Regions from separate parts of the Rhizobium sp. T1470 genome, predicted to be linked through region 2. Evidence: predicted binding sites of a transcription regulator. Region 2 holds the regulator's gene; the other holds the start of a gene.
The links. The regulator LexA, encoded in region 2, represses DNA repair genes until DNA is damaged. The targets are predictions, from matches to a motif close to TGTTCNNNNTGTGTTCNG.

Region 1 (3,418 bases), 290 kb from region 2:
GCTGCTCCAGGCCGGTGAAAACGTTCTTGAACTGCACCATGCCGGCATTGGTGAACATCAGCGTCGGATCGTTGCGTGGCACCAATGGGCTCGACGGAACGATTTCATGGCCGTTCTTCTTGAAGTAGTCGAGGAAGGTCGACCGGATATCATTCACACCGCTCATGCTATGCCCTTCAATGCTGCCAATAGGCAGGTCAAATCTTAAATCCAGTGGCTTTTATCGCTCGCATTAACCACTGTCCAGCAGACAAACAAAACCGGCCGCATTCTGATCGAGAATGCGGCCGGTTTCGAACTGTTCGGAACCTGTTGGGAACTATCCTTCGACGTCGTCCCCATCATTTGCATCAGGCCCGCCATTCTGCAGGAAGCGGTCGGCGATCAGTCCAGCATTCTGACGAAGCGATGCTTCGATCTCGCGTAGGACCTCCGGATTGTCGCGCAGGAAAATCTTCGCGTTTTCGCGACCCTGACCGAGGCGCTGACTGTTATAGGAGAACCAGGCACCTGATTTCTCGACGATACCGGCCTTCACGCCGAGGTCGACCAACTCGCCGGTCTTGGACACGCCTTCGCCATACATGATGTCGAATTCGACCTGCTTGAAGGGAGGCGCCATCTTGTTCTTGACGACCTTGACGCGCGTCTGGTTGCCGATCACCTCTTCGCGTTCCTTGACCGCGCCGATACGGCGAATGTCGAGACGAACGGAAGCATAAAACTTCAGCGCGTTACCGCCGGTCGTCGTTTCCGGCGAGCCGAACATAACGCCGATCTTCATGCGGATCTGGTTGATGAAGATGACCATGGTCTTCGACTTCGAAATCGAAGCCGTCAGCTTGCGCAGCGCCTGGCTCATCAGTCGTGCCTGAAGGCCCGGCAGGCTATCGCCCATTTCACCTTCGATTTCAGCGCGCGGCGTCAGCGCAGCCACGGAGTCGACAACGAGCACGTCGATGGCGCCGGAGCGCACCAGCGTATCGGTAATCTCGAGCGCCTGCTCGCCGGTATCCGGCTGGGAGATCAGAAGGTTCTGCAGATCGACGCCAAGCTTGCGGGCATAGACCGGATCGAGCGCGTGTTCGGCGTCGACAAAGGCGCAGATACCGCCCTTTTTCTGGCTTTCCGCAATCGTCTGCAGTGCCAGCGTCGTCTTGCCCGAGCTTTCCGGCCCGTAAATCTCGATGATGCGTCCCTTCGGCAGTCCGCCGATACCGAGCGCAATATCGAGCCCGAGAGAGCCCGTCGAGACCGTCTCGATCTCGACCACGCTCTCGTTCGAGCCCAGCTTCATGATAGAGCCCTTGCCGAACGACCGCTCGATCTGTGAGAGTGCCGCTTCAAGTGCCTTGCTTTTGTCCACCGATTTGTCCTCTACAAGCCGCAATGTATTCTGTGACATTCGATCCACCTTTAGGTTATTGAAGCCGCTCAAGCAATGTCGCCGCCGATCTCGATTTTGTACCGTATTTGTTCTCATCGCGCAAGCGAGGTTCAAATAATTGAAAGAAAAAGGTAAAATAGCCTGTGTTCTACATTTGTTTTAGTAATGGAAAGCAACGGCTTAGAGATAGGGCACTCGTCGCCAACCCGACGGCGGCGGCGGGACGATTCGTATCTTTCCGGCGATGCAGGACGATGAAATGAAGCAGAAGATTCTTGTCCTCGGCGGCGCACACATCGACAGGCGCGGACGCATTTCTGGCGGCACGGTGGCCGGCGCCAGCAATCCGGGCTCATGGTTCGAGGAGCCAGGCGGCGGCGGCTTCAATGCGGCGCGCAACCTTGCCCGGCTGGGCTTCGACGTGACGATGATCTCGCCCCGTGGCGGCGATCCGGTCGGCGAGATGGTCAGCGAGGCAGCCGATTTCGCAGGCGTTCACGATCGCCCCTTCGTTTTCTTGGATCGGAAGACGCCGAGTTATACTGCCATCATCGAGAACGACGGAAACCTGGTGATTGCCCTTGCCGACATGGATCTCTACCGCATGTTCATGCCGCGCCGGCTCTCGATCCGCGCCGTCCGCGATGCCTTTGCCGCGACTGATTTCATCCTCTTCGATGCCAACCTGCCGGCAGACACCCTGGCGTCGATCGTCGAGCGCGCCAAAGCGCTCGGCAAGCCGGTGGGCGCGATCGCAATCTCACCGGCGAAGGCAATCAAGCTGAAGCCGTGCATTCAAGGGATAGACTATCTTTTCCTCAACGAGGCAGAGGCCGCCGCGCTGACGGGCGAACGCCCCAACGATCCGGCGCACTGGCCATCACTGCTGGGTGACATCGGTTTGCGTGGCGGCGTCGTCACGCGCGGCCAGCGCGAGCTGATCGCCTTTGCGGATCGCCGCGTCGTTGCCCTGCAGCCGGCAAACCTCGAAGGCGTCGCAGATGTCACAGGCGCCGGCGACTCGCTCGCGGCCGGCGTTATTTCGGGATTGATGCGCGGGATTCCCTTGGCCGATGCCGTTCGGGAGGGCGCCGCTGCCGCAGCTCTTACGGTACAGTCTCCGCACGCCGTCAATGAAAACCTCTCCCCCGAGTTGGTCAGGGAGACACTTTCGCTTGTTCCACCGGCGAGAATTTTGCATTGAAGGCAATACCGACGAAATGGAAGAGACAATGACGAAACCGATCTCCCCCCTGCTGCCGATCGCCTATTCCAAAGAGGTCGCAAGCGCCAAGCAGCGCGGCGCGCCGATTGTGGCGCTCGAATCGACCATCATCACGCATGGCATGCCCTACCCCGGCAACATCGAGATGGCCCGCAGCGTCGAGGCGCTCATTCGTGAGGAGGGGGCCGTCCCGGCCACCATCGCAGTCATTCACGGTACGCTGCACATCGGCCTCGAAGCCGATCAGCTGGAGCAGCTGGCGCAGGCCAAGGATGTCCTGAAGGTCTCGCGCGCCGACCTCGCCTTTGCGATCGCCGAGCGCCGTCACGGGGCAACGACCGTGGCAGCTACGATGATAGCCGCAGAGCGTGCCGGCATCAAGGTCTTCGCCACCGGTGGCATCGGTGGCGTCCACCGCGGTGCCGAGGAAAGCTTCGATGTCTCCGCCGACCTCGAGGAACTTGGCCGCACCGGCGTCATCGTCGTTTGCGCCGGCGCCAAGGCAATCCTCGACATTCCGAAGACCCTGGAAGTGCTCGAAACCGCGGGCGTGCCTGTTGTCACCTATGAAAGCGAGGAATTCCCCGCCTTCTGGTCGCGCGCCTCCGGATTGCGTAGTCCGCTCACGCTCAACAGCCCGGCCGCAATCGCCAACTTCCAGACGGTGCGCGAGCAGCTTGGCATCGACGGAGGCATGCTGATTGCCAACCCCGTGCCGGAGGCAGACGAGATCCCGCGGGAGGAAATGGAGATCTACATCGAGCGGGCGCTCGACAGCGCCGAACGCGACGAAATCAGCGGCAAGG
Region 2 (3,418 bases):
AGGTTTCAGGCCGCCTTGGCGATCACGTCGAAAGCCAGCAGCTTTTCGAGTAGCCGCGGCATATCCTTCAGGTGAACCATGTTCGGCCCGTCGGACGGCGCATTGTCAGGGTCTTCGTGCGTTTCGATGAAGACGCCGGCGACGCCAACGGCAACGGCTGCCCGTGCCAGCGTCTCCACGAATTCGCGCTGGCCGCCGGTTGAGCCGCCCTGCCCGCCTGGCTGCTGCACCGAATGCGTGGCGTCAAAGATCACGGGAGCGCCCATCGCCGCCATGATCGGCAGCGAACGCATGTCCGAAACCAGCGTGTTGTAGCCGAAGGAGGCGCCACGCTCGCACAGCAGGATATTGGGGTTGCCGGTCGAGTTCAGCTTGTTGAGGACATTCTTCATGTCCCAAGGAGCAAGGAACTGGCCCTTCTTGACGTTGATGGTGCGGCCGGTCTTGGCGGCAGCGACCAGCAGGTCGGTCTGGCGGCTGAGGAAGGCCGGGATCTGCAGGATGTCGACGACGGTCGCCACCTCGGCGCACTGCTCCTCGGTGTGGATGTCAGTCAGGACCGGAAAGCCGTATTCCTTCTTGAGGTCTGCAAAGACCTCAAGCGCCGTTTCGAGGCCGATCCCACGCTGAGCCGACAGCGAGGTGCGGTTCGCCTTGTCGAAGGAGGACTTGTAGACGAGGCCGAGACCAAGCTTGTCGCAGAGTTCCTTTAGCACGCCCGCGACCATGAAGGCATGGTCACGGCTCTCCATCTGGCAGGGCCCAGCAATCAGCGACAGCTTGCCGGCATTGGAAAAGGTGACGCAGCCGGCGCCTTCGCCAACCACGACTTCGGACTTTGTCTGGCTCATCGTTTCTCCTCAAAGGCGAAGAGCGCGCCCTGCCCGGGAGCCGCCTTCACCAGAATTCGATTGTTTTTGCGCGTGTAGGTCATCCCGTTAGCAGCCAAATGCGCTTCTGTCACGGCGAGCTCGCCAACCTTGAAGACGATGGCGATGCCGCGCAAGCCGCGATCGGTGGACGCTGCAGGAAGGTCGAAATATGCATACAATCCATCGGGGGATAGAACGCTGATCCTGGCATTCGGAGCGGCGACGCTCACGCCGAAGGCGTCGTTGACAATCCCCGGGCCGTGCGCCGCTGCGCGCACGAATGATCCGAACGCCTTCGGATCTGGCGAAACCAGAGCGATCTCTGCGATCCCATGGACGCCGTTCGCGTGCACTTGCAGCGCTTTTCGATCGGCCGGCAGCGGATTGACGCGTTGACACGTGAAAAAGAAGAAATCCGGAGCCCGCAGATCCACCGCGAAAGCGAGCTTGAACGCGGCTGTGGCCTCCGAGCCATCGGGCATCTTCATCGGTCGCTCGAACTGTAGCATCTCGCCGCCATTGATCCTTTCGGAAAGGAACCGGGCGTGGTCGCGATCGGCATCTGCGGTCGCGAAGACCACGGCAGAGAATCCATCGTCCCCGCATCGAAACCGAAAGGCGCGGTCACGCGCGGTGAAGACATTCCCTTTCTTCGCCGACGCCTCGTGCAGTTCCGCGCTGGCGACCCCCAGGGGCTCTAGGTAAGTTTCGTCGGAGAAGAATATGCAGGCGTTCTCTGTTCCAAACGGATGCCGGGCATCGGGCGCGATGGTGAACCCAAGTTTTCCGAGACGTTCGCGCGCGAGTCCAATATTGGAGACCGGCAGCACGATGTGGTCCAGCGGATGTGCTTCGCTCATAGCAAACTCTCCGGAATTTGCGAAGATGTGCGCCGGGTCGCAGGACAATGCAACCCCCTTCGGCGCTTTCAGTCAAATGAACTGAGAAAACTGAACAAGTTGCGGGCAAGTTTTACGAAAATTTAGGCACTTGCGGAACACATATGGAACATATAGTGTCTGTTCTGGCTTTGTTTCACGACTCTGGGGTTCAACTTCGATGCTGACGCGTAAACAACAGGAGCTTCTTCTCTTCATTCACGAGCGAATGAAGGAGTCCGGTGTCCCCCCTTCTTTCGATGAAATGAAAGATGCCTTGGACCTCGCGTCGAAGTCAGGCATTCACCGGCTGATTACAGCGCTCGAAGAACGTGGCTTCATTCGCCGACTGCCGAATCGGGCCCGCGCCCTGGAGGTCATCAAGCTTCCGGAGGCATATAACCCGAGCTTGCAACCACGCCGCGGCTTTTCGCCGAGCGTCATCGAAGGCAGCCTCGGCAAACCGCAGCTTGTTGCGCCGCCGAAGCCGGCAGCACATGCCGACAACGGCAATTCCGCCTCGGTACCGGTTATGGGACGGATCGCCGCCGGCGTGCCGATTTCGGCAATCCAGAACAATACTCACGACATCACCGTTCCGGCCGACATGCTTGGCCCGGGCGAGCACTATGCGCTTGAGGTCAAGGGCGACTCGATGATCGAAGCCGGCATTTTCGATGGCGACACGGTGATCATTCGCAATGGCAGCACCGCAAATCCCGGCGACATCGTTGTCGCGCTCGTCGATGACGAAGAAGCGACCCTCAAGCGCTTCCGCCGGAAGGGCGCCTCCATTGCGCTCGAGGCCGCGAACCCGGCTTATGAAACGCGTATTTTTGGACCCGACCGCGTCAAGGTTCAGGGCAAGCTCGTCGGGCTCATTCGTCGTTATCATTGACGACAGGCGGCTCACCGTCAAACGTGCCGCTTCGCCAGTTGTATGCCCAATGCCGCATCCAGGGGCGGTCAAGCGTGGTAGTAGGCGGTGACACGATGGTGTTCCCTGTTCGTCTTTGCGTATCTCGGCGGCGCCAGAGCCGCGACGCAGGATTTCTCCGGTGAATAGCAGTGCGTCCGGCCGGCATTCGGTCGCACGCAGGCGAGCGGGCGTCACGACGATATCGGCGGTATCGCGCGCAGCGCCGAAGTAAGCAGGGTTTTCGACGATTGTCAGAACGTAGCTGCTATCGTGCGTGGCGGTGCACCAGGCGTTTTCAGGGAAACAAGGCGGTCTTCAGCGCCCGTCGCAGAGGCCTGCCGCAACGTATTGCGGGCATTGCGCAATTCCTTAGCCGAGAGTCTTTGAGCTTGGCCTTCGCTGTCCGCCGCCGGACAGGGGTGATATTGCGTCGCCGAGGTGGAATTGATGCAGTGCCAGCGGTCACGGCGATCCCCTTCCCGACGCTCAACGCAGCCCGTGATCGTCGTGATTATACGCGCGTCCAATATGACGGTCGCCCTACTCCGTGCTTCGAACTGGGCGGAAAGCATTCCCACGACACCAATACGCCCGCCAGCGCAAGATTTCGGATCAGTCGGCGGCGCCCCGGGGACTGCGGCCGGTGCAATCAGGGCGAACGCAACAAACCATGCCCCCAGGCGGATCATTGGCGGGTCACTTGCGAGCTCAAACCAGAGGACGGCGTCGGCCCGAGGAAGACCGGAGAA

Region 1: recA (recombinase RecA) is a predicted target of LexA. The motif match lies at 1,532-1,549, and genes of this name have one in related genera.

The regions. Positions count from the first base shown of each region.
Region 1 covers NZ_CP148091.1:2,483,443-2,486,860, forward strand. The annotation lists gene alaS (alanine--tRNA ligase) at 1-166, opposite strand, end outside; gene recA (recombinase RecA) at 320-1,405, opposite strand; gene WGT02_RS12590 (carbohydrate kinase family protein) at 1,647-2,591, shown strand; gene WGT02_RS12595 (pseudouridine-5'-phosphate glycosidase) at 2,620-3,418, shown strand, end outside.
Region 2 covers NZ_CP148091.1:2,193,781-2,197,198, reverse strand. The annotation lists gene kdsA (3-deoxy-8-phosphooctulonate synthase) at 6-851, opposite strand; gene WGT02_RS11080 (VOC family protein) at 848-1,732, opposite strand; gene lexA (transcriptional repressor LexA) at 1,932-2,648, shown strand.